DNA from 3 places in the Pseudomonas sp. GW821-FHT02H09 genome. Region 1 is predicted to be linked to each of the others. Evidence: predicted binding sites of a transcription regulator. Region 1 holds the regulator's gene; each other region holds the start of a gene.

Evidence for each region. The regulator sigma-54, encoded in region 1, starts transcription at its own class of promoters, with help from an activator protein. The targets are predictions, from matches to a motif close to ANTGGCATNNANNTTGCTNT.
Region 2: glnK (P-II family nitrogen regulator) is a predicted target of sigma-54. The motif match lies at 1,412-1,431, and genes of this name have one in related genera.
Region 3: AC07VR_RS16335 (ammonium transporter) is a predicted target of sigma-54. The motif match lies at 2,849-2,868, and genes of this name have one in related genera.

Annotation. Positions count from the first base shown of each region.
Region 1 covers NZ_JBWKVA010000001.1:154,248-164,328, forward strand. The annotation lists gene rapZ (RNase adapter RapZ) at 1-541, opposite strand, end outside; gene ptsN (PTS IIA-like nitrogen regulatory protein PtsN) at 544-1,008, opposite strand; gene hpf (ribosome hibernation-promoting factor, HPF/YfiA family) at 1,021-1,329, opposite strand; gene AC07VR_RS00670 (RNA polymerase factor sigma-54) at 1,406-2,899, opposite strand; gene lptB (LPS export ABC transporter ATP-binding protein) at 3,170-3,895, opposite strand; gene lptA (lipopolysaccharide transport periplasmic protein LptA) at 3,895-4,440, opposite strand; gene lptC (LPS export ABC transporter periplasmic protein LptC) at 4,427-4,999, opposite strand; gene AC07VR_RS00690 (KdsC family phosphatase) at 5,008-5,532, opposite strand; gene AC07VR_RS00695 (KpsF/GutQ family sugar-phosphate isomerase) at 5,532-6,506, opposite strand; gene AC07VR_RS00700 (ATP-binding cassette domain-containing protein) at 6,730-7,539, shown strand; gene mlaE (lipid asymmetry maintenance ABC transporter permease subunit MlaE) at 7,539-8,336, shown strand; gene mlaD (outer membrane lipid asymmetry maintenance protein MlaD) at 8,336-8,803, shown strand; gene AC07VR_RS00715 (MlaC/ttg2D family ABC transporter substrate-binding protein) at 8,815-9,474, shown strand; gene AC07VR_RS00720 (STAS domain-containing protein) at 9,471-9,776, shown strand; gene AC07VR_RS00725 (BolA family protein) at 9,891-10,081, shown strand, end outside.
Region 2 covers NZ_JBWKVA010000002.1:104,634-114,714, reverse strand. The annotation lists gene AC07VR_RS02980 (BRO-N domain-containing protein) at 31-558, opposite strand; gene AC07VR_RS02975 (accessory factor UbiK family protein) at 958-1,218, opposite strand; gene glnK (P-II family nitrogen regulator) at 1,638-1,976, shown strand; gene AC07VR_RS02965 (ammonium transporter) at 2,010-3,347, shown strand; gene AC07VR_RS02960 (secondary thiamine-phosphate synthase enzyme YjbQ) at 3,574-3,999, shown strand; gene sutA (dormancy-specific transcriptional regulator SutA) at 4,102-4,425, shown strand; gene AC07VR_RS02950 (HAD family hydrolase) at 4,630-5,334, opposite strand; gene xerC (tyrosine recombinase XerC) at 5,334-6,230, opposite strand; gene AC07VR_RS02940 (DUF484 family protein) at 6,233-6,958, opposite strand; gene dapF (diaminopimelate epimerase) at 6,972-7,802, opposite strand; gene lysA (diaminopimelate decarboxylase) at 7,807-9,054, opposite strand; gene lptM (LPS translocon maturation chaperone LptM) at 9,064-9,237, opposite strand; gene cyaY (iron donor protein CyaY) at 9,463-9,795, shown strand; gene AC07VR_RS02915 (DUF1289 domain-containing protein) at 9,800-10,024, shown strand.
Region 3 covers NZ_JBWKVA010000011.1:11,146-21,226, forward strand. The annotation lists gene AC07VR_RS16320 (class II glutamine amidotransferase) at 1-569, shown strand, start outside; gene AC07VR_RS16325 (protein glxC) at 581-1,264, shown strand; gene AC07VR_RS16330 (FMN-binding glutamate synthase family protein) at 1,275-2,597, shown strand; gene AC07VR_RS16335 (ammonium transporter) at 2,914-4,248, shown strand; gene AC07VR_RS16340 (serine/threonine transporter) at 4,726-6,006, shown strand; gene AC07VR_RS16345 (ParB-like protein) at 6,277-6,894, shown strand; gene AC07VR_RS16350 (SulP family inorganic anion transporter) at 6,908-8,575, shown strand; gene acnB (bifunctional aconitate hydratase 2/2-methylisocitrate dehydratase) at 8,627-10,081, opposite strand, start outside.

The DNA.
Region 1 (10,081 bases):
CGACCGGCATTCCGCGTTTGAAGCCGAAAGATTCGACCAGAAACGCCGTGCCCGGCTCCGGCTGGTTCAGCAGGCGAAGTTTGATGGTATCGCGCAGTTGATACAGGTTCAGATGGGTGGTGTTGAGCTTCAGATCAGCGAGGTCGGCAATCGGCCCAAGCAGGTTGGTCTCATCATCAATGGCTTCGGCGAGCGACCGATTGGCGGTGCTCAGGGGGTGGCGTCGACGGGTTTCCGAGAATCGCTTGAGCAGGGTTTCCTCGTCGGCGTCCAGATACAGCACGTCGCATTGGATGTGCCGGCTGCGCACTTCTTCCAAAAGCTCCGGAAAGCGCGACAGATGGCTGGGCAAGTTACGGGCGTCGATGGAAACCGCAACCAGCGGTTGCGCCAGTTCAGTGTGAATCAACGCACGTTCGGCCAATTCCGGAAGCAGGCCGGCCGGCAGGTTGTCGATGCAGTAGTAACCGTTGTCCTCCAATACATCGAGGGCGGTGCTTTTACCGGAGCCGGATCGGCCGCTGACAATGATCAAACGCATGATTAATGACCGTTCTGCTCGTCCAGGACAACCTGGTACAGGGCTTCATTAGTTGCGGCGCTGCGAAGTTTTTCGCGCACTTCCTTGCGATCAAGCATGCTGGCAATTTGCCGAAGCAGTTCCAGATGCGCATCGGTAGCGGCTTGCGGGACCAGCAGGACAAACAGCAGGTCGACCGGAGCACCATCGATGGCGTCGAAATCTATGGGGGCGTCCAGGTGCATCAAGGCACTGATGGGCGATTCGCAGCCTTTGAGGCGGCAGTGGGGAATGGCGATGCCGTTGCCAAAACCGGTTGAACCAAGTTTTTCACGGGCTATCAGACTCTCGAAGACATCTTGCATTCCCAGATCCGGCACTTCGCGGCTGATCAGGTTGGCAATTTGCTCGAGGGCGCGCTTTTTACTGCCGCCCGGCACGTTCACCAAAGAACGGCCGGGGGTCAGGATGTTTTCAAGTCGAATCATGGGTTGGGAGTGTTAACGACCTGTTGCGCCCTGGAGGAGGCTCTGGGTCTTTTCCTTGTGCTTTTTGAGTTGGCGATCCAGCTTGTCGGTGAGTGCGTCGATTGCCGCGTACATGTCGTCATGCTCGGCGTTGGCGACCACTTCATTGCCGGGGATATGCAAGGTAGCTTCGATTTTCTGCTTCAGCTTTTCGACGGTCATCGTGACTTGCACATTGGTGATCTTGTCGAAATGCCTTTCCAATCGTTCGAGTTTTTCGCCGATGTAGATGCGCAGGGGTTCGGTCACTTCCAGTTGGTGTCCACTGATGTTGACTTGCATACAGCTTCTCCTTCGTTGCCAGTGCATAAAGCGGCAGGCAGAAATGCCTGCCACTGGAACGCTGTGGCGTGGCCCGTTACATCAAACGCTTACGTTCGCTCGAAGGCGCGATCCCAAGGGATTCGCGGTATTTGGCGACGGTGCGACGGGCTACCTGAATGCCTTGTGCCTCCAGTAAACCAGCGATCTTGCTGTCACTCAACGGCTTTTTCTGATTTTCCGCTGCAACCAGTTTTTTGATGATCGCGCGGATCGCTGTAGACGAGCATTCACCGCCTTCAGAGGTGCTTACGTGGCTGGAGAAAAAATATTTCAGTTCGTAGATGCCGCGCGGGGTATGCATGAATTTCTGGGTGGTGACCCGGGAAATTGTCGATTCGTGCATGCCGACCGCTTCGGCGATGTCATGCAGCACCAGCGGTTTCATCGCCTCATCGCCGTACTCGAGAAAGCCCCGTTGATGCTCGACGATCTGGGTGGCGACTTTCATCAGGGTTTCGTTGCGGCTTTGCAGGCTTTTGATGAACCAGCGCGCTTCCTGCAACTGGTTGCGCATGAAGGTGTTGTCGGCGCTGGTGTCGGCCCGGCGCACGAAACCGGCGTACTGCGGGTTGACCCGCAGGCGCGGTACGGATTCCTGATTCAACTCCACCAGCCAGCGTTCGTTGTCCTTGCGTACGATGACGTCGGGGACGACGTACTCGGCTTCACTGGATTCGATTTGAGAACCTGGGCGCGGGTTGAGGCTTTGCACCAGCTCGATGATCTGCCGCAGTTCGTCCTCTTTGAGCTTCATACGGCGCATCAGCTGGCTGTAGTCACGGCTGCCAAGCAGGTCGATGAAGTCGGTGACCAGGCGTTTAGCCTCGGTCAGCCAAGGTGTTTTGGCTGGCATTTGACGCAGCTGCAGCAACAGGCATTCGCTGAGGTTGCGCGCACCGATACCGGCGGGTTCGAATTGCTGGATGCGGTGCAGGACGGCCTCAATCTCGTCCAGTTCGATGTCCAGTTCCGGGTCGAAGGCTTCGAGGATTTCCTCAAGAGTTTCGTCCAGGTAGCCCTGATTGTTGATGCAATCGATCAGGGTAACGGCGATCAGGCGATCAGTATCGGACATCGGTGCCAGGTTCAGTTGCCAGAGCAAATGACTCTGCAGGCTCTCACCGGCCGATGTGCGGGTGGTGAAGTCCCACTCGTCGTCATCGTTACTCGGCAGGCTGCTGGCACTGGTCTGGTAAACATCTTCCCAAGCGGTGTCGACAGGTAATTCGTTGGGGATGCGCTCGTTCCAGTCGCCTTCCTCGAGGTTATCCACCGTCGGGGCGGTTTCCTGGTAAGAGGGTTCCTGAACATCGGTATTGGCTTTCTGCTCGACGTTGTCGGCCAGAGGGTCGGCGTTATCGAAGTCGTCGCCTTCTTCCTGGCGTTCGAGCATCGGATTGGACTCCAGTGCCTCCTGAATTTCCTGTTGCAGGTCCAGGGTCGACAATTGGAGCAGGCGGATGGCCTGTTGCAGCTGCGGTGTCATCGTCAGCTGCTGGCCCATTCTCAAGACTAGCGATGGTTTCATGGCAGGGGCTTAACACCTTATTTGCCGGCGCACATGCGCCATCCACTACAGGGCGCCGAAGCGCCAAACATAAGCAAATTATATGCCTGAAACTGAAGTGTTTGCCTAGAGCGCGGTAACAATAAAAATTTACAGGATCTCATTGCTACTGGCGCTCTGACTATTGGCTGAACACCTGAGGGCGCGTGTTTGCCTAAAGCGCGGTAACAATAAAATTTATAGGGTTTTATTGATAGCGGCGCTCTGACGACTTGCCCAACACCTCAGCGCTTACAGGCGGAACTCATGGCCCAGATACACTTCCTTGACCAGCTCGTTGGCCAGGATGGTGGCGGAGTCGCCTTCGGCGATCAGTTGACCGTCGTTAACGATGTAGGCAGTCTCGCAGATATCCAGGGTTTCACGGACGTTGTGATCTGTGATCAGCACGCCGATGCCCTTGGCCTTCAGGTGATGAATGATCTGCTTGATGTCTCCCACCGAGATCGGATCCACACCGGCAAACGGTTCATCGAGCAGGATGAACTTCGGTGCGGTGGCCAGGGCTCGGGCGATTTCCACGCGACGACGTTCGCCACCGGAGAGGCTCATGCCGAGGTTGTCGCGGATATGGTTGATGTGGAATTCCTGCAGCAGGCTTTCCAGCTCCTGGCGACGTCCGGCCTTGTCGAGTTCCTTGCGGGTCTCAAGAATGGCCATGATGTTATCGGCAACCGACAGCTTGCGGAAGATCGATGCTTCTTGCGGCAGATAGCCGATGCCGGCCCGTGCGCGGCCGTGCATCGGCTGGTGGCTGACGTCCAGGTCGTCGATCAGTACGCGACCCTGATCGGCCTGGACCAGCCCGACGATCATGTAGAAACAGGTGGTCTTGCCGGCACCGTTAGGGCCGAGCAAGCCGACGATCTGGCCGCTGTCGATGGACAGACTGACGTCACGCACGACCTGGCGGCTCTTGTAGCTCTTGGCCAGATGCTGAGCTTTCAGAGTTGCCATTACTGGGCCTTCTGCTCGTCAGTTTTCTTTTTCGGCTGGATCACCATGTCGACCCGCGGACGTTGCTGGGTGACCTTGTTGCCGGTGGCGCGACCGGCGTTAGCGACCTGTTTGACGGTGTCGTAGACGATTTTCTCACCTTCGGTGGTGTTGCCGTCGTTGATCACTTTGGCCTTGTCGATCAGCACGATACGGTTTTGCGCGGCGTGATACTGAATGGTCACACCATAAGCCTGGACAGGCTTTGGATCAGTCGCCTTTTGCAGCTGTTCGAAGTAAGCCAGGTTGCCCACCGAGGTCACTACGTCGATTTCACCTGCCGGGGTGCGAGTGATGGTCACGGTATTACCGGTGATCTTCATCGAGCCCTGGGTAATGATCACGTCGCCCTTGTAGGTGGCCACGCCATTCTTGTCGTCCAACTGAGCGTCGTCGGCCTGAATGCGGATGGGTTGCTGGCTATCAGTCGGCAGAGCCCAGGCGCTCACGCTTCCCAGTGCTGCGCTCAGGCTGAGCAAAATAGGGAGGGTTTTAACGAGCCTCATACTGTCCTCTTACGTTCGATAGCAGGTGCATCCTGCCTTCTTCCAAATACGCTTTCATTCCCTTGCCAGTAGTCGCGCCACCAGCGCCGTCGATTCTAACGGCTTGCTCGGTCTGCGCATATTGCTTCTGAGGGAATACGGTCATACGGCTACTGGTAATAATGGTCGTACGATCTTTCTCGTCGGTACGTGCAATACGTACCGAATCAATCAGTTCTACTTCAGTGCCGTCCGGATTGACTTCGCCGCGTTCGCTCTGGACGTGCCAGGGGAAAGTAGTGCCGCGATAGATGTGCAAGTCGGGCTTGGTCAGCATCGTCACTTCGGTCGCTTTCAGGTGTTCGACCTTGTCGGAAGTCATTTCGTACTGCAACTTGCCATCGGGCAGAAACTGCACACTGTGGGCGTTGATGGCGTAGTAGTCGATAGCGTTTTCGTCGACGACTGCCGCTGGCCGCTCGAGAAAGCGTTCCGGGCTGATGTTCCAGTAGCCAACGGCCGCGAACAGGGCGGTGATGACTCCGAAAATCAGAATGTTGCGAGTTTTTTTGCTCAGCATAGGTGGCTCTACAGGTAGGCGGCGTTGGCCGCTTCAAGGCTGCCTTGGGCGCGCAGGATCAACTCGCAAAATTCGCGCGCAGCCCCTTCGCCGCCACGGGCCTGAGTGATGCCGTGCGCATGTTCACGAACGAAGCTGGCGGCGTTGGCGACCGCCATACCCAAACCGACACGACGAATCACGGGAAGGTCGGGCAGGTCGTCACCCAGGTAGGCGACTTGTTCATAGCTTAGGTTGAGTTGAGCAAGAAGCTCGTCCAGTACCACCAGTTTGTCTTCGCGGCCCTGATAAAGATGAGGAATACCGAGATTTTTCGCACGGCGCTCGACCACCGGGGTCTTGCGGCCGCTGATAATGGCGGTCTGTACGCCCGCGGCCATCAGCATCTTGATACCTTGGCCGTCGAGAGTGTTGAAGGTCTTGAATTCGCTGCCGTCTTCAAGAAAGTACAGGCGGCCATCAGTCAGTACGCCGTCGACGTCGAAAACCGCGAGTTTGATGTTTTTGCCGCGTAGCAGTAGGTCTGTGCTCATTACATTACTCCCGCACGCAGCAAATCGTGCATATTCAAGGCGCCAACCGGGCGATCATCGCTATCGACCACCACCAGTGCGCTGATTTTATTGTCTTCCATGATTTTCAGGGCTTGGGCCGCGAGCATTTCGGCGCGCGCGGTTTTGCCATGAACGGTCATCACTTCATCGATAGTGGTGCTGTGGATGTCAATGGTGCGATCCAGTGTTCGACGCAAATCGCCGTCAGTGAAGATCCCGGCCAGACGCCCGTCGGCCTCGAGAATCATGGTCATGCCAAGGCCTTTGCGGGTCATTTCCACTAAGGCGTCTTTGAGCAAGGTGCCGCGCGGCACTTGAGGCAGTTCCGTGCCCGAGTGCATGACATTTTCCACTTTCAGTAGCAGGCGACGACCCAGGGCACCGCCCGGATGGGAGAAGGCGAAGTCTTCAGCGGTAAATCCCCGTGCTTCAAGCAAGGCGACCGCCAGTGCGTCCCCCATTACCAGGGCTGCGGTGGTGGAGGACGTCGGCGCCAGGTTCAGTGGGCAGGCTTCGTGCTCGACGTGAACATTGAGATTGACCTCTGCGGCCTTGGCCAGTGCCGACTCGGGATTGCCGGTCATGCTGATCAACTGAATGCCCATTCGCTTGATCAGAGGCAACAGGGTGACGATTTCATTGGTAGAGCCGGAATTGGACAGGGCGAGGATGATGTCGTCGCGGGTGATCATGCCCATGTCACCGTGGCTGGCTTCCGCCGGGTGTACGAAAAATGCCGTGGTGCCGGTGCTGGCCAGGGTTGCGGCAATTTTATTGCCGATGTGCCCTGACTTGCCCATGCCGACCACAACCACGCGGCCTTTGCTGGCCAGAATCATCTCGCAAGCGCGTACGAAATCTGCGTCGATATGAGCCAGCAAGCTTTCTACAGCTTCAGTTTCGAGGCGAATGGTACGTTGTGCTGATTGAATCAGGTCGCTGGATTGGCTCATATCAGAAATCGTATACCCAGATGAAAAGGCGGCGATTATAACGGTAATGATCAGTTCCCTCACGTAAGTTCGTCGGGCTTTGCGTGATTTGCCTGTCTTGATCCTGAACAGGCACGGCTTCGGCCTTGGGCGCTCTGCATCAGCAGTGATATAGTTCGCCGCCAGTTCGGCCTGCCTAGGGAGCCAGGCGTCCTAGTGAGAGGCTGCATCGCAAGGAGTTTAGATGAGTGCCGATAACGCCTACGCGGTCGAGCTGAAGGGACTGTCCTTCAAGCACGGTGCGCGCAGCATCTTCAATAACGTTGATATTCGCATTCCGCGAGGCAAGGTCACCGGCATCATGGGACCTTCCGGCTGCGGTAAAACCACGCTGTTACGCCTGATAGGCGCGCAGTTGCGGCCCAGCGCCGGTGAAGTCTGGGTCAACGGTCAGAACCTGCCGAAGCTATCGCGCAGCGACCTGTTCGACGCGCGCAAGCAAATGGGCGTGTTGTTTCAAAGCGGCGCATTGTTCACGGATCTGGACGTTTTCGAGAACGTTGCCTTTCCGTTGCGCGTTCATACCCAATTACCGGATGAAATGATCCGCGACATCGTTCTGCTCAAATTGCAGGCGGTGGGGCTGCGGGGTGCCATCGATTTGATGCCTGACGAGCTGTCGGGCGGCATGAAACGTCGCGTCGCGTTGGCACGAGCCATTGCCCTCGATCCGCTGATTCTCATGTATGACGAACCCTTTGTCGGGCAGGACCCTATCGCCATGGGCGTACTGGTGCGCCTGATCCGTCTGCTTAATGACGCTCTGGGGATCACCAGTATCGTGGTTTCCCACGATTTGGCCGAAACCGCGAGCATTGCCGATTACCTGTATGTGGTCGGCGATGGACAAGTGTTGGGGCAAGGGACTCCTGAGGAATTGATGAACACCGACAACCCGCGCATTCGCCAATTCATGAAAGGCGATCCAGACGGCCCGGTTCCGTTCCACTTCCCGGCGCAGGATTACCGCGCAGATCTTCTGGGGAAGCGCTGATGCACAAGACTTCATTAATCGAGAGGATTCGCCTCTTTGGTCGATCCGGCATCGACATTGTCGAGTCGCTGGGACGTTCGACGCTGTTTCTGTTTCACACACTGCTGGGTCGCGGGAGCATCGGCGGCGGGTTTGGCCTGCTGGTAAAACAATTGCATTCGGTGGGTGTGATGTCCCTGGTGATCATTGTGGTCTCCGGGATATTCATCGGCATGGTACTGGCACTGCAAGGCTTCAATATCCTGTCCAGCTACGGTTCGGAGCAGGCGGTCGGGCAGATGGTTGCGCTGACGTTGCTGCGTGAATTGGGGCCGGTGGTCACCGCCTTGCTGTTTGCCGGGCGTGCCGGTTCGGCCCTGACCGCCGAAATCGGCAACATGAAATCCACCGAGCAGCTCTCCAGTCTGGAAATGATTGGCGTGGACCCGCTCAAGTACATCATTGCCCCGCGCCTCTGGGCCGGCTTCATTTCGCTACCGCTGCTGGCGATAATTTTCAGCGTGGTAGGGATCTGGGGTGGCTCCTGGGTAGCTGTCGACTGGCTTGGAGTGTATGAAGGCTCCTACTGGTCGAATATGCAAAATAGCGTGAGTTTCCACGGCGATGTGCTCAATGGTGTTATCAAAAGCATCGTTTTCGCTTTTGTAGTGACCTGGATCGCCGTTTTTCAAGGCTATGACTGTGAGCCCACATCCGAGGGGATCAGTCGTGCCACCACCAAGACGGTGGTGTATGCCTCATTGGCCATTCTCGGCCTCGACTTTATTCTGACCGCCTTGATGTTTGGAGATTTCTGATGCAAAACCGCACCCTGGAAATCGGTGTCGGCCTTTTCTTGCTGGCTGGCATCCTGGCTTTGCTGCTGCTGGCTTTGCGGGTCAGTGGCCTGTCCCCGAGCGCGAGCAGTGACAGTTATAAACTTTATGCGTATTTCGACAATATCGCCGGTTTGACTGTCAGATCCAAAGTGACCATGGCCGGTGTAACCATCGGCAAGGTCACGGCTATCGATCTGGATCGCGACAGTTTCACCGGTCGGGTCACGTTGCAGCTGGAAAAGCGTGTAGATAACCTGCCGACTGACTCCACTGCATCTATCCTGACCTCTGGCCTGTTGGGCGAGAAATACATCGGCCTCAGCGTGGGTGGGGAGCAGACTCTGCTCAAGGATGGTGGAACCATCCATGACACCCAGTCGTCGCTGGTGCTTGAAGACCTGATCGGTAAATTCCTGCTCAATACCGTTAGCAAAGACCCCAAATGAGGAGTTTTTTCATGATCTCTATCTTGCGACGTGGCCTGTTGGTATTACTCGCGGCATTGCCGTTGGTCGCTAACGCCGTGGCTGCGCCTTCCGCGCACGATCTGGTACAGGACACCACCAATCGATTGCTCGCCGATCTGGCGGCCAATAAAGAGAAGTACAAACGGGATCCGAGCGGCTTTTACGACTCCTTGAACAGCATCGTCGGGCCTGTAGTGGATGCCGAGGGCATCTCCAAGAGCATCATGACGGTCAAGTACTCGGGCAAAGCCACGCCTGAGCAAATGAAAACCTTTGAAAATAACTTCAAGAGGGGCCTGTTCCAGTTCTATGGCAACGCCTTGCTCGAGTACAACAATCAAGGCATCACCGTCGATCCAGCCAAGGATGAGTCGGGAGATCGTACAAACGTTGGCATGACGGTCAAGGGCAGCAATGGCGCGATCTACCCTGTGTCTTACACACTGGAAAAGATCAATGGCGAGTGGAAGCTGCGTAACGTGATCATCAACGGCATCAACATCGGCAAGCTGTTCCGTGATCAGTTCAGCGATGCAATGCAGCGCAATGGCAATAACCTGGACGCGACCATCAATGGTTGGGCCGGTGAAGTCGCCAAAGCCAAGGAAAAGACCGAAGCTGAAACGACTCAGAAGAAGCCCGCCCAATGAGTGAGTCGGCTGTCAGCATGGGCGAGGCCGGTGAGCTGATGCTCAATGGCATACTCGATTACCGCACCGGGCTGGATCTGCGCAAGCAGGGCCAGGTGTTGATCAAGTCGAGCGAGGCGTCAGCCTTGGTGCTTGATTGCTCGGGTGTGCAAAAGTCCAGCAGCGTCGGTTTGTCGTTGTTGCTGTGTTTCATGCGTGACGCGCAAGCGGCGGGCAAGGCGCTGAGCATCCGTGCCCTGCCTGACGACATGCGTGAAATCGCTCAGGTCAGCGAGTTGACCGAGCTGTTGGCGCACCCTTAACTATCATCAATAAAGAGGCCCCCCGTCAGAGTCCTGCTATGCGGGGTTCGCAGGCGCGGGGCTTTTTTGTATGATGTCCGACCCGTGCGCACAGGGCGCCGATTGAGGTTGAGCATGCAGGCCAACGAAGTGAAGAGCTTCCTTGAAGGAAAGCTGTCCGAGACTCTTTTATCAGTGCAGGTAGAAGTTGAGGGCGAAGGCTGCAACTTTCAGCTGAACGTGATTAGTGACGAGCTGGTGGCTTTGAGCCCGGTCAAGCGTCAACAGAGCATCTATGCCCATTTGAACCCATGGATCGCCGATGG
Region 2 (10,081 bases), on a different contig from region 1:
CCAAAGCGTGGGGTTCGTTCTTTACAGGGCTTAAAACGATTGAAGCAACCGTGAAGCACGTTTCCACCAAGGTGCATTGCTCACACTCCGTGGCCGCTCACCCTCCGGCAGCATGTGTGGAACATCCTGCAACCGGATCCATGGCTGGTTATTCCAGTGCAACAGGCTCAGGGACATCTGCGGCCAATCCAGCAGGCTCAGAATCGGGCGTTCGCTTGAAGTCGCTTGCTGGGCATCCCTCAACGCAGGGACCACATCGTGAGTCAGCCACTCCCGCAAACCCCGGTACTCCGGGCAGTAGTGATAGACCAGTAACGCATAGACCCCGGACTCGCTGATCAGTAGCGTGTGCTCAACCTTGCCATGGCAAAGCAGCCGCAAGGTCTGGCGCTGATCGGAATCAAGTTTGCGCAACGCGCGCTCATCCAGAAAAAGCCGGAGCAAACGCCCAAGATCGCGGGCGCTGAACCATGCCTGGTTTTCCAGCAGGAGTGCGTGGAGGTGGAGTTTGTGGCGGGTGAAGACGTGGGGGACTAGATAAGCTTCATTTTTATTCATTGATACAGCTCCTTCTGCTTAAGGGGCTGCCAGCAATCGTCGCCAAACGATTGGGTGGCAGCTGTACGCGGGTTGGCGAACCGGAGCAAAAGGAACCCGGCAGACCCGAAAGTCTCCCACGCACAGCCGCCATGACATGAGTCGACGGACATGAAAAACGCCCGCTATCGTATGGTGGGCGTCGTGCGCCTTAAGCTTCCGGGTCGCCAAACCCAGTGCTGAATGTTCAGCTGGGGGTGAGCGTAGAGACCCGGGTCTAGCGGCGCAATCGGAAATCGGTGGTGGTTTTTGTAGGAATCAGCCTGGATGTAGGGCGGGCTTCAAGATTGCCGGAAGGTCGTTCCGACCTTATCGCGGGCAAGCCTCGCTCCTACAGGAGGAGCGGGGTGGACGATAACGTCATTCTGCAGGCGGACTCAGCTTCGCTTCAAGTTCGGCCACCTTCGCTTCCAGGCTTTCCAGTCGAGCGCGCGTGCGCGCCAGTACCACCATCTGGCTGTCGAACTCTTCTCTGCTCACCAGATCAAGCTTGCTGAAGCCGCTTTGCAGCAGGGCTTTGAACTGGCTTTCGATTTCGTTGCGTGGCAGCGGGGTGTCGCCGCTGAACAGGCGGGAAGCGTGGCCGCTCAGGGCGTCGAGGAGATCTTTGGGCGCGAGCATGGGAGGTGTCCTGAAAACTGATGGCCGCCAGTGTATCACGCAGTGTCTATAGTCAATGGCGCAGGCAGGGATGCACGCTTTTCGCGCATGTTGGCGGGCGATCGCGCACTGTTGTTGTGCGTATCTGTTGCGCTGGTTGTAAACAGACGCCTGCTGCAGCGGCCAAGGGATTGAAATCAATGGGTTTTCACGAGATGGCAAGCTTTCTGCTTAGTCGTTGGTAACCCATGCACTGATGCAGTCGCTGTGACGAATGCAGTGCGCCGGGCGGAACGGGGAAGTGTTTCGTCAGGAGCGGTTAGCTGGCGTCGGGATGGCTGAGTCAGGCCGACGATGCGTTACAAAGCCAGGCACTGCGCTTAGACTTGAGACGGGTTTGTTTTCCTGGGGCAAGTCCACCAATTCGGGAGAGAGTTTTCATGAAGCTAGTCACTGCCATCATCAAGCCGTTCAAACTGGACGATGTGCGCGAGTCGTTGTCCGAGATCGGCGTGCAGGGCATTACCGTTACTGAGGTCAAAGGCTTTGGTCGGCAGAAGGGTCACACCGAGCTGTATCGCGGCGCGGAGTACGTGGTCGATTTTCTGCCCAAGGTGAAGATTGATGTCGCCATTGACGACAAGGATCTTGATCGGGTTATCGAGGCGATAACCAAGGCGGCCAACACCGGCAAGATTGGTGACGGCAAGATCTTTGTGGTCAATCTGGAACAGGCTATTCGCATCCGTACCGGCGAAACCGACACCGACGCAATCTAAGCCACCAAACCCAACGCCCCAGGAGAAAACAATATGACTCTGCGTAATTTCGCAGGGCTAGGAGCCCTGTTGTCCCTCGTAATGCCCAGCCTGGCCATGGCGGCAGATCCGGTGGCGGCTCCAGTCCTCAACTCCGGCGATACCGCCTGGATGTTGACCTCCACTGCACTCGTGCTGTTCATGACTATTCCCGGCCTCGCGCTGTTCTACGGCGGCATGGTTCGCTCCAAAAACATTCTTTCGGTGATGATGCAGTGCTTTGCCATTACCGGTCTGGTCACCATCCTGTGGTTCCTGTATGGCTACAGCATGGCGTTTGACACGACTGGCATGGAAGTAAACGTCGTCAACTTCAACTCGTTTGTCGGCAGCTTCGCCAAGGCCTTCCTGGCCGGCATCACGCCCGCCAGTATTACCGGTCCTACGGCGCTGTTTCCTGAGGCGGTTTTCGTTACTTATCAGATGACCTTCGCGATCATCACCCCGGCGCTGATTGTCGGTGCCTTTGCCGAGCGGATGAAGTTCTCCGCGATGCTGATCTTCATGGGTTTGTGGTTCACCCTGATTTACGCACCGATTGCGCACATGGTCTGGAGTGGTCCGGGTTCGCTGCTGGGTGACTGGGGCGTGCTCGACTTTGCTGGCGGCACCGTGGTGCATATCAACGCCGGTGTCGCCGGGCTGGTGGCCTGTCTGGTGCTGGGCAAGCGTAAAGGCTTCCCGACCACGCCGATGGCGCCGCACAACCTTGGTTACACCCTGATGGGCGCCGCCATGCTGTGGGTCGGCTGGTTCGGCTTTAACGCCGGTTCCGCCGCTGCGGCCAACGGCACTGCCGGCATGGCGATGCTGGTGACTCAAATCGCTACCGCTGCTGCGGCCCTGGGCTGGATGTTCGCCGAGTGGCTGACCCACGGCAAACCTAGCGCACTGGGTATCGCTTCGGGTGTGGTTGCCGGTCTGGTGGCGATTACCCCGGCGGCCGGTACGGTCGGCCCGATGGGTTCGCTGATTATCGGTCTGGCGGCGGGTGTGGTGTGCTTCTTCTGCGCGACCACCCTGAAACGCAAACTGGGTTATGACGACTCCCTGGACGCCTTCGGCGTGCACGGTATCGGCGGTATCCTTGGCGCGATCCTCACCGGTGCGTTCGCGGCTCCGTCGCTGGGCGGTTTCGGCACCGTGACTGATATAGCGGCGCAGGTCTGGATTCAGTGCAAAGGTGTTGGCTTCACGGTGATCTACACCGCGATCGCGACCTTCATCATTCTCAAGGTGCTGGACGCCGTCATGGGGCTGCGTATCACCGAAGAGGAAGAGTCGGTCGGCCTCGATCTGGCGCAACACAATGAGCGCGCCTACAACGTGTAAGTTCTCGAGAAAGAAACGCGAGAAAAAAATGCCCGACCCCGTCGGGCATTTTTTTGTCTGGCTTTTGTCGATAAGGGAACAGCTGAAAGGTTTTTTCCTTCGCTCCCAGGCGTGTTCATCGAAGCTGTTTTTTTTGGGCCAATGACTTACAGCATTGAAGGAATATTAGACCCTTTGTTTTTTCCCTGAGCGCGCTAGAATGCGCGCCGAATGTGCGGAGAACTGTATGTGGCAACAGACTCTGATTACCCTGCGGGCAAGGCCTCGGGGCTTTCATCTGGTAACGGACGAGTTACTCGCCGGCCTGCCTGAATTGAAGGCATGTCGGGTCGGTCTGGTGCATTTGTGGCTGCAGCATACCTCGGCGTCGTTGACCATCAACGAGAACGCCGACCCGGCGGTACGTCGCGACTTCGAACGTTTTTTCAATCGGCTGATCCCACAAGGCATGGCCGGCTATGAACATGAGGACGAAGGCGCGGATGATCTCCCGGCGCACTTCAAGGCCAGCTTGCTTGGCTGTCAGTTGAGTTTGCCGGTGACGGCAGGTCGACTGGCGTTAGGTAGCTGGCAAGGTGTTTATCTGGGCGAGCATCGTGATCATGGTGGTGCTCGTAAAGTCCTTGTCACCTTGCACGGCGATGGGGCATAAACCGCTGGTTACCAGCGGATATTGATTTTTTTCCGGCAGCCGTCGACAGTCGGCGTAGCTGGGCTATAACTAATCTGCTTTTCGCAAGTCATGAGGTAGAACATGAGCGACGATGATCTGGAAAACGACGACCTCGAAGTAGGTGACGAAGACGAGACCGAAGAAGGTCTCGAAACGGCGGCCGAAGACGTTGCTGACGACGACAGCAGCGATGTGCCTGTTCCGACCGCTAAAGGCAAGGCCAAGGCTGCTATTTCAGTCGATGAGCTGCCGAGTGTCGAAGCCAAGAACAAAGAGCGTGATGCTCTGGCGCGCGCTATGGAGGAGTTTCTCTCCAAAGGCGGCAAAGTGCAGGAAGTCGAGGCCAACGTGGTGGCCGATCCACCAAAAAAGCCTGACAACAAGTACGGCAGCCGTCCTATCTAAGCGCGCCGGTTACTTGCTTGCTGAAAAAGCCCGCCGTCGCTGCGGGCTTTTTCATGGGCGTAAGGAAATGGTCTTGGGCTTGGCGCGATACCCTGTGGGAGCGAGCTTGCTCGCGATGAGGGCGTAACATTCGGAATTGATATCGGCTGACACTCCGCTATCGCGAGCAAGTTCGCTCCCACAGGGGGTATGTGATATTCAGGTTCAGTGTTGGGCGCTCCACCGTGCCAGCAACGCAGGCAGTTCAGTCAAACTGCGAATCTCGGCATCCGGCGCCTTCTCGGCTTCCCACACTTTACCCGCCGGGTTGAACCAGATCGCCCGCAGTCCGGCTTGCTGCGCGCCGGCAATGTCATCCCCGGGATGATCGCCGATATGCACGGCGGTTTGCGCTGTCGCCTCACCACGTTGCAAGGCTTCGTGAAACAGGCGCGAATCCGGTTTGGCAATGCCGATGTCTTCGGCACAAAGGGCAAACTTGAAGTAGTCAGCAAGGCCCAGGCGGCGGACATCAGCATTGCCGTTGGTGACGACCCCAAGCGTGTAGTGCCTGGCGAGGACTTCAAGGGTCGGTTGCACCTCAGGAAATATCTCGAGCTGATGCCGCGCGTGCAGAAACACTTCAAAGCCCTGATCGGCCAGTTCCGACGCTTGCTGATGGGCGTAACCGGCTTCCTCCAGTGCGTGGAACAACACTCTGCGCCGCAAGGCGCTGATCCGGTGCTTGAGGCCAGGTTCGTTGCTCAGGACACGCTCACGGATCGCCCAGAGGTGTTCGACAGCTACACCGCCGAGGTCTGGCGCGTGCTCGGCCAGCCACTGGCGCAGTACCGCTTCCGCGCCGACGATGACCGGGGCGGTGTCCCACAGGGTGTCGTCGAGGTCGAAAGTGATCAGTTTGATCGTCATTACTCACCGCCTTTGTTGCGTTTGGCCCGAGGATGGGCGCTGTCGTAGACCGACGCCAAATGCTGGAAATCCAGATGAGTGTAAATCTGCGTGGTCTTGATGTCCGAGTGACCGAGCAACTCCTGCACGGCGCGCAGGTCTTGCGAGGACTCCAGCAGGTGGCTGGCGAAGGAGTGCCGAAGCATGTGCGGATGCAGGTTCTGCCCCAGTTCGCGCTCGCCAGCGGCTTTAACGCGCAGCTGGATGGCTCGCGGTCCCAGGCGCCGGCCCTGTTGGCTGACGAATACTGCGTCGTCTGCCGGGTTGGTCAGGGCGCGCAGTGGCAACCACAGCTGCAATGCCTCCCGAGCCTTCTTGCCGACGGGTAGAACCCGGGTTTTGCTGCCTTTACCAAGGACTTGAACCAGGCCATCCGCTAAATCAAGCTGATCTAGATTGAGCCCGGTCAGCTCGGAGAGGCGCAGGCCGGAGGAGTAGAACAGCTCCAGAATCGCCTGATCACGATGAGCCAGGAAGTCGTCCTCGACAGCGCCGTCGAGCAGTTGCAGCGCGCGGTCGGTATCCAGGGTTTTGGGTAGCCGACGTTCGCCTTTGGGCGGTGCCAGACCATTGGCTGGATCGTGGTCGCAGAGGCCTTCGCGGTTCAAGTAGTGGTAGAGCCCGCGAACCGCCGAAAGCAGGCGCGCCAGGCTGCGGGAGGACTGGCCCTGCTGATGCAGGCGGGCGATCAGGCTACGCAGGCGTTGAATATCCAGCGTGGCCCAGCTTGAAATCTGCTGTTTCTCGCAGTACGCCAGCACTTTGTTCAGGTCGCGGCGGTAGGCTTCCAGCGTATGGGGTGACACTTGGCGCTCACTGCGCAGGTGAGCGCAGTAGGCGTCCAGTTGTCGTTCCATGGTTAGCGTACCGAGCGTAGAGAGTTGTGGATGCGCGGAAGTACGCGGCCCATGACTTCGGCGATGTAGCTCAGGAACAGCGTGCCCACCGAGCTTTTGTAATGCTGCGGATCGCGGCTGGCAATGGCCAGGACGCCGTACAGGCCTTGGTGGCTGAGGGCGACGACGGCCGTGGAGCCAATTTGCTTGCGCTGTTCTTCGCCGAACAGGAAGTCCAGTTCGTGCTCACGCAGACTGCCGCTGACGGTTTTGCCGTTCGACAACAAGCCGCCGATGGTCTGCTGCGCTTCGGCACTGGTGACCCAGCGGCCGACGGGCAGGGCGCTGTCGCTGAATAGAATCAGACTGACAAAAGGCACCTGAAAGTCCTGTCGCAGGCTGTCTTCAACGCTGATCACCACGTCTTCCAGGCTGCTGGCGTCCATGAGCGCGAGCGTCAGTCGGCGGGTCTTGTCAAACAGCCGGTCATTGTCGCGAGCGACGTCCATCAGTTGTGAGAGGCGATGACGCATCTCGATATTGCGTTCGCGCAACATCTTCAACTGGCGCTCGACCAGTGAAATGGTATCGCCGCGCTGATGGGGGATGCGTAATGCCAGGAGCAGTTCTTCGTGCTCGGCGAAGAAATCCGGATGAGCCTCCAGGTACGCGGCAATGGCCGCCGCCTCAAGGCTTTCAGAAGGTGATTCGTCGGGCTGTTGGGCTGGAACCTGAGGCTGATCGGTCATGGATTTCGCTCACTCATAGACGCACCTGTCCTTCGTATACGCGCACTGCCGGTCCGGTCATCATCACCGGTTGGCCGGGGCCGGCCCACTCAATGGACAGACGCCCACCCGGCAGGTCAATCAACAGTGGTGAATCCATCCACCCCTGGCTGATCGCGGCCACTGCTGCTGCACAGGCACCGGTCCCGCAGGCCTGGGTTTCCCCTGTGCCGCGCTCCCAGACGCGCAACTGCGCACGCTGGCGGTCAATGACCTGAAGAAAACCGACGTTGGTCCGTGCCGGGAAGCGCGGGTGGTTTTCGATTTTCGGCCCCAGTTCATGCACCGGCGCGTTGTTGATATCGTCCACGCGCAGCACGGCGTGCGGGTTGCCCATGGACACCGCGGCGAGCTCGACGGTCTTGCCGTCGACTTCGACCGGATAGTTCAAGGCCTGAGCTTGGGCTTCAAATGGAATATCGGCCGGAACCAGGCGCGGCGGGCCCATGTTGACACTGATCTGGCCGTCGCTGCGGATATCCAGTTCGATGATGCCGCTTTTGGTCTCGACGCGGATCTGTCGTTTTGCGGTCAGGCGTTTGTCCAGCACGAAGCGCGCGAAGCAGCGCGCACCGTTGCCGCATTGTTCCACTTCGGAACCGTCGGCGTTGAAGATCCGATAGCGGAAGTCCACGTCCGGGTTGCTCGGCGCTTCGACGATCAGCAGTTGATCGAAGCCGACACCGGTGTTCCGATCGCCCCATTGCTTGGCGTGCTTGGGCAGAATATGCGCGTGCTGGCTGACCAGGTCGAGGACCATGAAGTCATTGCCCAGGCCGTGCATTTTGGTAAAACGCAGCAGCATGGTTTTACTCCGGCAGCAGGCTTTCGCCAGCAAACAACTCGGCTACCGTCTCGCGGCGACGCACTTCAAAAGCCTGATCGCCATCAACCAGCACTTCGGCGCAACGGCCACGAGTGTTGTAGTTGGAGCTCATGACAAAACCGTAAGCACCGGCCGAATGCACGGCAAGCAAGTCACCTTCTTCCAGCGCCAGCTGACGATCCTTGGCGAGGAAGTCGCCGGTTTCGCAGATCGGCCCGACGATATCGTAGGCGCGCGCCGGGGTTGCACGCGGGCGCACGGCCGTGACGTCCATCCAGGCCTGATACAGCGCCGGACGGATCAGGTCGTTCATGGCCGCGTCGACGATGGCGAAGTCTTTGTGTTCGGTGTGCTTGAGGTACTCGACCTGGGTCAACAACACCCCGGCGTTGGCGACGATGAAGCGGCCCGGTTCGAACACCAGCGCCAGGTCGCGGCCGTCGATGCGTTCGCGCACGGCTTTGATGTAGTCGGCAGCCAATGGCGGCTCTTCATCGCGATAACGCACACCCAAACCGCCACCGAGGTCGATGTGGCGCAGGTAGATTCCGCAATCGCTCAGGCGATCGATCAGCGCCAGCAGGCGGTCGAGGGCATCGATGAAGGGCGGGAGGGTGGTCAGTTGCGAGCCGATGTGGCAATCGACGCCGACCACTTCCAGGTTAGGCAGTTGGGCGGCACGGACGTACACGTCTTCGGCGTCGGCAATGGCGATGCCGAACTTGTTTTCTTTAAGACCGGTAGAAATGTAGGGGTGTGTGCCGGCATCGACGTCCGGGTTGACCCGCAGCGAGATCGGCGCGCGAACACCGAGTTCGGCAGCGACGACTTGCAGGCGCTCGAGTTCGTCGGTCGACTCGACGTTGAAGCAGTGCACGCCGACTTCCAGGGCGCGGCGCATGTCATCACGGGTCTTGCCGACGCCGGAGAAGACGATCTTGTCAGCCTGGCCACCAGCGGCCAGAACGCGTTCCAGTTCGCCACGGGAGACGATATCGAAACCGGCGCCCAAACGCGCCAGGACATTCAGTACGCCCAGGTTGGAGTTGGCCTTGACCGCAAAGCAGACCAGGTGCGGCGTGCCGGCCAGGGCATCGGCGTACGCCAGGTACTGGGCTTCGATGTGCGCGCGGGAGTAGACGTAGGTGGGTGTGCCAAAGCGTTCGGCGATGGCAGACAGGGCAACATCTTCCGCGAACAGCTCGCCGTCACGGTAGTTAAAAGCGTCCATGATGTTCCCTTAGTAGGTGCTGGTACCGGTGCTGTGCTGGTGCGCTTTTGACTGCGACGACTTTGCCTGGTCTTCAGGAGATTTGCTGTCATCGGGAAGATACAGCGGACCTTTTTGACCACAGGCAGCCACAAGGCAGGCAACCGCGACGAGCGCAGCAAGGGAAGAGATCAGGCGCTTCATGGCGAAATCCTTGAAAATGCGTTAATTGCGCCGGAGTATACCGGCCACCCGGCAGCTTGCCTATGCGACGGACCACCCGTCCGGCGGGCCTTTGCCTGTGGCAGGTGGTCAAGCAGTGCGAGGCGCGTGGATACCGGTGCTTGGTCAGTATCCTTTGCAATCGCTGGGGCTCGGCCGTATCTTGCGGCGCTTGAGCGTGAGTAGACACTTTTTGAGGTTCCTGCGATGAGTTTGACTGAAGCCCGTTTCCACGATCTGGTCGATGCCACCCAGCAGACGCTGGAGGATATTTTCGACGAGAGTGGCCTGGATGTTGATCTGGAAAGCTCGGCCGGTGTACTCACCGTCAAGTTCGAAGGCGGTAGCCAGTTGATCTTCAGTCGTCAGGAACCGCTGCGTCAGCTGTGGCTGGCGGCAGTGTCCGGCGGCTTCCATTTCGACTACGACGAAGAAAGCGAGCGCTGGATGTGTGACAAGAGCGAAGAGCAGCTCGGTGAGATGCTTGAGCGCATCGTCAAGCAGCAGGCCGACGTCGAACTCGATTTCGAAGGGCTGTGATCTTGTGAGCGAGGCAGCTCCCACCCGTGCGCCCAAACCGCTGTACAGCAATGTCAGCGCGGCTGTGCCGTCGCCATGCACCAGCGTCTGTCGACTGGACGAGCAGAAAGTCTGCCTGGGCTGTTTCCGCCACGTCGAAGATATCCGCGAATGGCGCTCGGCCGATGACGAGCGGCGACGGGTGATTTGCGCCCAGGCCCAGCTACGCAAGACCGCAAGCCACCCGTAGGAGCTGCCGCAGGCTGCGATCTTTTGATCTTGCCTGTTCAGACATCTGCTCCAGTCG
Region 3 (10,081 bases), on a different contig from region 1:
TGAGCGCCGGTCAAAGCATTGAAATCCTCAAGGGCATGGGCTTGCCCAAGGAGATCTCCGAGCGTTTCAACCTCGCCGGGATGAAAGGCAGTCACATTATCGGCCACACCCGCATGGCCACCGAAAGCGCCGTGACCATGGAAGGCAGCCACCCGTTTTCCACCGGTGCCGACCTGTGCCTGGTGCACAACGGCTCGTTGTCCAACCACTTCCGCCTGCGCCAGGAACTCAAGCGTCAGGGCATCGTGTTCCAGACCGAGAACGACACTGAAGTCGCCGCCGGTTACCTGGCCTGGCGCCTGCAACAGGGCGACTCGCTGAAAGTGGCGCTGGATCACGCGCTGGACGACCTCGACGGCTTCTTCACGTTCGCCATCGGCACCCGCAACGGCTTCGCGGTGATCCGCGACCCGATTGCCTGCAAGCCGGCGATCCTCGCCGAAACCGACGACTACGTCGCCATGGCCTCGGAATACCAGGCGCTTTCGAGCCTGCCCGGCATCGAGAACGCCAAGGTCTGGGAACCGGCGCCATCCACCATGTACATCTGGGAACGCAAAAGCGCCTGAGGAGCCCCGTTATGAAAACTATCGATCTATCTGTCAGTGAAGTACGCGAGCTCAATCAGGGGCTGCACGACCAGGCCAGACAACTGAGCTTTGCTGAGTGGGTGGTGACCCATTCCAACGGCGCGCACAACATTGCGGTCGGCGTTGACCAGGAACTGTTCATCGATATCCAGGGCCACGCCGGTTACTACTGCGCAGGCATGAACAAGAAAGCCCACATCACTGTGCACGGCAACGTCGGCACCGGTGTGGCGGAAAACATGATGTCCGGTTCGGTACGGGTCAAGGGCAGCGCCTCCCAGGCCGCTGGTGCCACCGCTCATGGCGGCTTGCTGGTGATCGAGGGCGACGCCGGTGCGCGTTGCGGGATTTCCATGAAAGGCATCGACATCGTGGTCGGCGGCAGCATCGGCCACATGAGCTGCTTCATGGGCCAGGCCGGGCGTCTGGTGGTCTGCGGCGACGCCGGGGATGCCTTGGGCGATTCGCTGTACGAAACCCGGATCTACGTACAGGGCAGCGTGCAGTCGCTGGGGTCGGACTGCATCGAAAAAGAAATGCGCGACGAACATCTTGCCGAGCTCAAAGCGTTGCTGGATCAAGCCGGTTTCACCGCTGACCCGAAAGCCTTCAAACGCTACGGTTCGGCCCGTCAGTTGTACAACTTCAAAGTCGATAACGCGTCCGCGTACTAAGGAGAACACAATGAGCGACAAACCTGTTCCGGTCCTGCGCGAATCCGCGACCTTCGACCGCCTGAGCATTCAGGAAATCCAGCGCGCCGCCGAAACCGGCATCTACGACATTCGCGGTGGTGGCACCAAGCGCAAGCTGCCGCACTTCGATGACTTGCTGTTGCTCGGCGCCAGTGTTTCCCGCTATCCGCTGGAAGGCTATCGCGAGAAATGCGGCACCGATGTGATTCTCGGCAACCGCTTCGCCAAAAAGCCCCTGCACCTGAAGATTCCGGTAACCATTGCCGGCATGAGCTTCGGCGCCTTGTCGGCGAATGCCAAGGAAGCCCTGGGCCGTGGCGCGACCATCGCCGGGACCAGCACCACCACCGGCGACGGCGGCATGACCCCGGAAGAGCGCGGACAGTCCCAGCACCTGGTTTATCAGTACCTGCCATCGCGTTACGGCATGAACCCGGATGATCTGCGCAAGGCCGATGCCATCGAAATCGTCCTGGGGCAGGGCGCCAAACCAGGTGGCGGCGGCATGCTGCTGGGCATGAAAGTCACCGAGCGCGTGGCCGGGATGCGCACGCTGCCCATCGGCGTCGATCAACGCAGTGCCTGCCGTCACCCGGACTGGACCGGGCCGGACGACCTGGCGATCAAGATCGCCGAAATCCGTGAAATCACCGATTGGGAAAAACCGATCTACGTGAAGATCGGCGCGAGCCGTCCGTACTACGACGTCAAACTGGCGATCAAGGCCGGTGCCGATGTGATTGTGCTCGACGGCATGCAAGGCGGCACAGCGGCGACTCAGGAAGTCTTTATCGAGCACGTCGGCATTCCGATTCTCGGCGCCATCCCGCCTGCGGTGCAGGCGTTGCAGGAGGAGGGCATGCATCGCAAGGTGCAGTTGATCGTTTCCGGCGGTATCCGTAACGGTGCCGACGTGGCCAAGGCCATGGCCCTCGGCGCGGATGCGGTGGCCATTGGTACGGCGGCGTTGATCGCCCTGGGTGACAACCATCCACGTCTGGACGAGGAACTGCGCAAGCTTGGTTCGGCCGCCGGTTTCTACGATGACTGGCAAGCGGGCCGCGACCCGGCGGGCATCACCACCCAGGACCCGGAGCTGTCCAAACGGCTTGATCCGGTGGAGGGCGGTCGACGTCTGGCCAACTACCTGCGGGTGTTGGTCCTCGAAGCCCAGACCATGGCCCGGGCCTGCGGCAAGTCGCACCTGCATAACCTCGACCCTGAGGATCTGGTGGCCTTGACCGTGGAAGCCGCCGCCATGGCCCGCGTGCCGTTGGCCGGGACTTCGTGGATTCCCGGGCAGCAATACTAAACGCGGAACCTGTGGGAGTGGGCTAGCCCCAATGCCAGTGAGTTAAGGGTATGTGTAGGAGCGAGCTTGCTCGCGATAGACGTTAACAATAACGCGCGCTTGCTGAATCAACGCGCCGCCCTTGAGCCCATCGCGAGCAAGCTCGCTCCTACATACCCTTAACTGCCCGGCATTAGGGCAAGCCCGTTCCTACAGGTCTCCGGTTTTACCCCTAACGGGCACAGACCCGTATGCACCGCGAGGCCTCATGGCCTCGCACTTTCCTTGCTCTGCCAGCCCCCTTTAGACGACTTTCCTGCTCTGGAGCTTGCTGACAATGATTCCATTCCCTGATTCACGGCTGACCTTCTCCCGGCTGACGCTGATGTTCGCGGCACTGTGCCTGTCGCCTCTGGCCTCGGCGGCCGATGTCACCCTGGACACTGGTACCACCGCCTGGATGATGACCGCGACGATGTTCGTGTTGTTGATGTGCATTCCGGGCCTGGCGCTGTTTTATGGCGGGATGGTCCGGGCAAAAAATTTCCTCTCGGTGTTCACTCAGTTGCTTGCCATCGCCGGGGTGATCGGTGTGCTGTGGGTGGTCTACGGCTACAGCATCGTCGTCGACGCGACCGGTATGGTCGCCGGTGAAGTCAATCTGAACAGCTTTATCGGCGGTTTCAGCAAAGTGTTCATGCTCGACATGACCCACGACAGCCTGGTCGGCAGTATTCCCGAAGGCGTCTACAGCGTGTTCCAGATGTCCTTCGCGATCATTACGCCGGCGCTGATTGCCGGTGGTTTCGCCGAACGCATGAAGTTCAGCGCCGCGCTGGCGTTCATGGCGCTGTGGTTCACCTTTGTCTACGCGCCAGTCGCACACATGATCTGGGGCGGCCCCGGCGGCTTGATGGTCAATTGGGGGGTACTGGATTTCGCCGGCGGCACCGCGGTGCATATCAATGCGGGCGTGGCGGCACTGGTGGCGTGCCTGGTACTGGGCAAACGCAAAGGCTACCCGAACGTCGCGATGCCACCGCATAACCTCGGTTTCACCCTGATGGGCGCCGGTCTGCTGTGGGTTGGCTGGTTCGGATTCAATATCGGCTCGGGAGCCGCGGTGAATACCGGTGCCGGGATCATCATGCTGACCACCCAGGTGGCAGCGTGCGCCGGGGTCGTCGGCTGGATGCTCACCGAATCCCTGATCCAGGGTCGGCCCAGCGCGCTCGGTGCGGCCTCAGGTGCATTGGCCGGCCTCGTCGGTATCACCCCGGCCTGTGCTTTTGTCGGTCCGGCCGGCGCCTTGGCGATTGGCCTGATCACCGGGGCCGCATGTTTCTTCGGCGTCAGCCAGTTGAAGCAGAAACTTGGTTACGATGATTCGCTGGATGTGTTCAGCCTGCACGGCATTGGCGGAATCGTCGGTGCGATCCTGACCGGCATCTTCGCGTCTCCTGCATTGGGCGGGTATGTCGAGAATCTGGATATCGTGACTCAGGTGCTGACTCAGTTGAAGGGCGTCAGCTTCACCTTCGTCTATTGCTTTGTCGTGAGCCTGATCATCCTCAAGGTACTGGAATGGAGCATTGGCCTGCGCACCAGTGGCGAGAACGAGACAGTGGGCCTGGACCTGGCCGAGCATGACGAGCGTGCTTACAGCGTGTGATCCGGCAGGTTAAAAAAGATGAGGAGCCTTGGTTCCCAATGCCAGTCAGTTAAGACATTACGCGGACCGTAGCAGCTGGCGAAGCCTGCGTCCGGCGGCGAAGCCGTCGCAAATCCTGCTTCCACGATTTGTCTGGAATACCGCAGTGACTGTTTTACGACTGCTGCGCAGCCGGACGCAGCCTTCGGCAGCTGCTACGGGGTACAGTGCTGAACTTAAAAATCCTTAACTGACTGGCATTAGCCTTGGTTCCGGCTTTTTTGTAGGAGCCGAGCTGAACTGCGATGAGGGCGTTGCTGCCACAGCAAATTTCTGGCGGTCAAGCTCATCCGCTTTACCGCTTCTCAGCTAAGTCTTTGCTTCTGTTGATTAATCCCGGAGAATCGCGCCCCTGTTACGGCCGGGGCGCTGCCTGTCAGCTTTTTCTGACTCGCTCCGGCTGTGTGGCAAATGACCGGAATGCGGAGATCCGACCGGATGAATGATCAGGCCAATAGCGTCGACGAACGCTTTGATGCGGCGGTACCAGCAAGCCTAAGTAGCTGGAATCGTCATGACACTACCTGGATGCTGGGCCTGTTTGGCACGGCAATCGGTGCGGGTACCCTGTTTTTGCCTATCAACGCTGGTCTAGGCGGCTTCTGGCCGTTGTTGATTCTGGCGCTGCTGGCGTTTCCGATGACTTTTTATGCGCACCGCGGCCTCAACCGCTTCGTGCTCTCCGGCCGTGCGGGTGCGGACATCACCGAAGTGGTCGAAGAGCATTTCGGGATCAAGGCTGGCGCGCTGATCACCTTGTTGTATTTCTTCGCCATCTTCCCGATTCTGCTGATCTACAGCGTAGCCCTGACCAACACCGTGGGCAGTTTCCTCGAGCACCAGTTGCACATCATGCCGCCACCGCGGGCGATTCTGTCGTTCGTGCTGATTCTCGGCCTGTTGGCAGTGGTGCGCTGTGGCGAACAGGCGATCGTCAAGGCCATGAGCCTGATGGTCTATCCGTTCATCGTTGCGTTGCTTTTCCTGGCAGTGTTCCTGGTTCCGCACTGGACCGGCGGCATTCTCGCCACTGCGACCACGCTGCCTGAGCCTTCGGCCTTGCTGCACACGCTGTGGCTGGCGATTCCAGTGATGGTGTTCTCGTTCAACCATTCGCCGATCATCTCGGCGTTTGCGGTGGACCAGAAGCGTCGTTATGGCACCCATGCTGAAGAGCGCAGCTCGCAGATCCTGTCTCGCGCCCACGGCTTGATGGTGGTGATGGTGCTGTTCTTTGTCTTTAGCTGCGTGCTGACTTTGTCGCCAGCGCAATTGGCTGAAGCGAAGGCGCAGAACCTGTCGATCCTGTCGTACCTGGCCAACCACTTCAGCAACCCGACGATTGCTTTCGCCGCACCGCTGATTGCCTTTGTGGCCATCTCCAAGTCGTTCCTGGGGCACTACATTGGCGCCAGCGAAGGCCTGAAGGGCTTGATCGTCAAGAGTGGCCGTCGCCCGGCACCGAAGACTCTGGATCGCATGACCGCTGCCTTCATGCTGGTGGTGTGCTGGATCGTCGCGACGCTCAACCCGAGCATCCTGGGCATGATCGAGACCCTGGGTGGCCCGGTCATCGCGGCGATTCTGTTCCTGATGCCGATGTATGCGATCCGTCGTGTGCCGGCCATGGCTGCGTATCGCGGCCAGGCCTCCAACGTCTTCGTGACACTGGTCGGCCTAGTGGCGATTTCGGCGTTGATTTATTCGCTCACCGCCTGAGCCTGTGCAGGGTCAGCCTGGACCTCCAGGCCGACCCTCGACTCATAAGCGTGCGCTTGAACAAAGTGACGGACGCCGATTTAGCGTGCAATGCGCTGTGGCGGTTTTGCTGACGTTGCCTTACCGATTCGTTGAATATTTGATGGGTATCAAGGCCATAGCGCCATTGCCGTCTAAGCTTGGGACTTATGCCCCGCGCCGTGCAGTTCCTGCTGTTAGAAACAGGTGAACTCGCCAAACGTTTCGGGCTTTCTCATCTGGAGGCTCTACATGGCTCGTGCTCATCCGCAACTGATCACTGGTAAGCTGGAAAAACTGCATCCAACGCAGCTCACCGTCGGCCTGGCCGAAGTGAATGCCAAGCGCAAGGACTGGGGAAAACTCAAACGCAAGGAGCGCGCTGCGGCGCTGGAGAATCATTGGTTTCCCTCTATTCTGGGGCCTGAAGGGCGTTATTACATCGTCGATCACCATCATTTCGGTTTGGCGCTGCTACAAGAAGAGGTCAAGTTCGTAGCGCTGCTGGTGCTCAAGGATTTGTCTTTTGTCGAGCCGGTGACGTTCTGGAATGTGATGAACTTTAACCAGTGGGCACACCCCTACGACGCCCAGGGCGAAAGGCGTCCATATGAGGCCATCCCTCGGCGTATCGCCGATTTGCAAGACGATCCCTATCGCAGCCTGGCCGGGCAGTTGCGACGTGCCGGTGGTTACGCCAAGGACGCGACGCCCTTCAGTGAGTTTCTCTGGGCTGATTTTTTCCGCAGCCGGATTGCCAGTGAACTGATCAACGATCAGGGCCCGAAACTTCAGGACAGAGCCCTGACTCTTGCACGCAGTCAGGAAGCCCGATATCTGCCGGGCTGGGTCGGTCCGATTGCTGATTAGTCCGCGCGCGCCAATCTCTGCGTCCCCCCCGGAGCAGGCTGCACCACCACCGCAAAACCGCACGCGGGATCTGCTTGCAGGCCTGTCGATTGCTGGTTTGCTGTTGCCTGAAGCCGTTGCCTATTCGAGCATCGCGGCGTTACCACCTCAGGCCGGGGTCATCGCATTGTTCGCCGGTTTGCTCTGTTATGGGTTGTTCGGTACCAGCCGCTACGCCATTGTTTCCGCGACGTCCTCTTCGGCAGCGGTGCTGGCGGCGGCGACCGTGACGCTGGCGGGTGGCGATTCAGCGCTGCGATTGACGCTGGCGATCGCTCTGGTGCTGGTGACCGGGGCGTTCTTTCTGCTGGCGGGGCTGCTCAAGCTCGGCAGCGTGACGTCCTTCATCGCCAAGCCGGTATTGCGCGGGTTTACGTTTGGTCTGGCGATCACCATCGTCATCAAGCAGGTCGCCAGTATCGTCGGCGTGCACCTGACCAACAGCAATCTGATCCGTTTTCTGCCTGAGTTACTGGAGCAGTTACCGCACTGGAACCGGGCCGGTGCCGGCGTTGCGGCGCTAGCCTTGGCGCTGTTATGGCTGTTCGCACGGGTCAAACGCTTGCCGGGAGGACTGCTGGTGGTGATGGTCGGTATTGCGGCCGGCCAATGTCTGAACCTTCCGGCCTATGGGGTGAAGTTGATCGGTGTGATTGATTTGAGGCTGGAGATCCCGAATCTTCCGGTGTTGCCGTTCGCCGACTGGTTGCGCCTGGGTGAGTTGGGCTTTGCCATGGTCATGATCTTGTATGCCGAGTCGTACGGCTCGATCAGCTCCTTTGCCCTCAAGCACGGCGATCGGGTGTCGTCGAACCGGGATTTGCTCGCGCTTGGGGCGGCTAATCTGATTTCCGGCCTGTTTCATGGTATGCCAGCGGGCGCTGGTTATTCGGCGACCTCTGCCAATGAGGCGGCGGGTGCCGACTCGCGCCTGGCAGGTGGCATCGCCGCATTGGTGGTGCTGGCCATCGTGCTGACGGTGCTGCCGTACATTGCGTTGACACCGGAGCCGGTGCTGGCGGCCATCGTCATTCATGCCCTGGCTCGCGGGCTGAGCCTGCAGCCATTAGGGCGCTATTTTGTCTGGCGCCGCGACCGATTGCTGGTCACCTGTGCCGTGGTGGCGGTGCTGGTACTCGGTGTGCTGGATGGATTGTTGGTGGCGGTCGCCATCAGTGTCGTGCTGATGCTGAGGCAGATGTCCTCGGCAGATATCCAGATCCTTGGGCAAATGGGTGGAGGGCATGATTACGTCGATCTGCAACGCCATCCCTTGGCCCTGAAAATTCCCGGGATGATCATTCTTCGCCCCGGTGAGCCGCTGTTTTTCGCCAATGTCGAACGGATCCTGGGCGGGGCGCTCAGATTGATACGTCACAGTGAAGAGCCGATTCATACGGTCATTTTGAGTCTGGAAGAGTCGCCTGACCTGGACGGCACCAGCATCGAGGCGCTGGAGGAGTTCTTTGGGCATGTCAGTGTTGAAGGCAAGCGATTGGTGCTGGCGCGTTTGAAGCACGAGGCCAAAGAGGCATTGCGGGCCTTGCCGGTGACCGAGCGTTCGCAGGTGATACTCAGTGGTTTGAGTGTGGACGGCGCGGTTCAGGAGGCGCTGAAGGCATGGACTGATCAGCAGGTATAAAAAAACGCCGCGTATCGCAAGATACGCGGCGTTTTCTATAGCGTTGTAACGTTAGGCTTGAATGACCGGAATGTTGGCATTCGCAGCAGCTTCACGGAACTCGGCGATCTGGTCGAAACTCAGGTAGCGATAGACATCGCTGGCCATGGTGTCGATTTCCTTCGCGTAGGCCATGTACTCCTCGACGGTCGGCAGGCGACCCAGGATCGAAGCAACAGACGCCAACTCAGCCGAAGCCAGGTAGACGTTTGCGCCGTCGCCCAGACGGTTCGGGAAGTTACGGGTCGATGTCGACACTACGGTGGAGTTCGGTTCAACGCGAGCCTGGTTACCCATGCACAGCGAGCAGCCCGGCATTTCCATGCGCGCGCCAGCCTTGCCGTAGATGCCGTAGTAGCCTTCTTCGGTCAACTGGTGAGCGTCCATTTTGGTCGGCGGCGACAGCCACAGACGGGTTGGCAGCTGACCCTTGACCTGATCCAGCAGTTTACCGGCAGCGCGGAAGTGACCGATGTTGGTCATGCACGAACCGATGAACACTTCGTCGATCTTCTGGCCAGCAACGCTGGACAGCAGACGGGCGTCGTCCGGATCGTTCGGCGCGCAGAGCACAGGCTCTTTGATGTCGGCCAGGTCGATTTCGATGATTTCAGCGTATTCGGCGTCAGCATCGGCAACCATCAACTCAGGGTTGGCAATCCAGGCTTCCATCGCTTGAGCGCGGCGTTCCAGAGTACGCGCATCGCCGTAGCCTTCGCCGATCATCCAGCGCAGCAGGGTGATGTTGGAGCTCAGGTACTCGGTGATCGACTCTTTGGACAGCTTGATGGTGCAACCGGCAGCGGAACGCTCGGCCGAGGCGTCGGACAGTTCGAATGCCTGTTCGATGCTCAGGTTGTCGAGACCTTCGATTTCCAGGATACGACCGGAGAAGGCGTTCTTCTTGCCTTTCTTCTCTACGGTCAGCAGGCCAGCCTGGATCGCGTAGTAAGGAATGGCGTGAACCAGGTCACGCAAGGTGACGCCCGGTTGCATTTTGCCTTTGAAGCGAACCAGGATCGATTCCGGCATGTCCAGTGGCATCACGCCAGTGGCTGCGGCGAAAGCGACCAGACCGGAACCGGCCGGGAAGGAGATCCCCATCGGGAAACGGGTGTGGGAGTCACCACCGGTACCGACGGTGTCCGGCAGCAGCATGCGGTTCAGCCAGCTGTGGATGATGCCGTCACCCGGACGCAGGGAAACACCGCCGCGGGTCATGATGAAGTCTGGCAGGGTGTGGTGGGTGGTCACGTCGATCGGCTTTGGATAAGCCGCGGTGTGGCAGAAAGACTGCATTACCAGATCGGTCGAGAAGCCCAGGCACGCCAGGTCTTTCAGTTCATCACGGGTCATGGGACCGGTGGTGTCCTGGGAGCCGACGGTGGTCATTTTCGGTTCGCAGTAGGTACCTGGACGAACGCCAGCTACGCCGCACGCCTTGCCGACCATTTTCTGCGCCAGGGT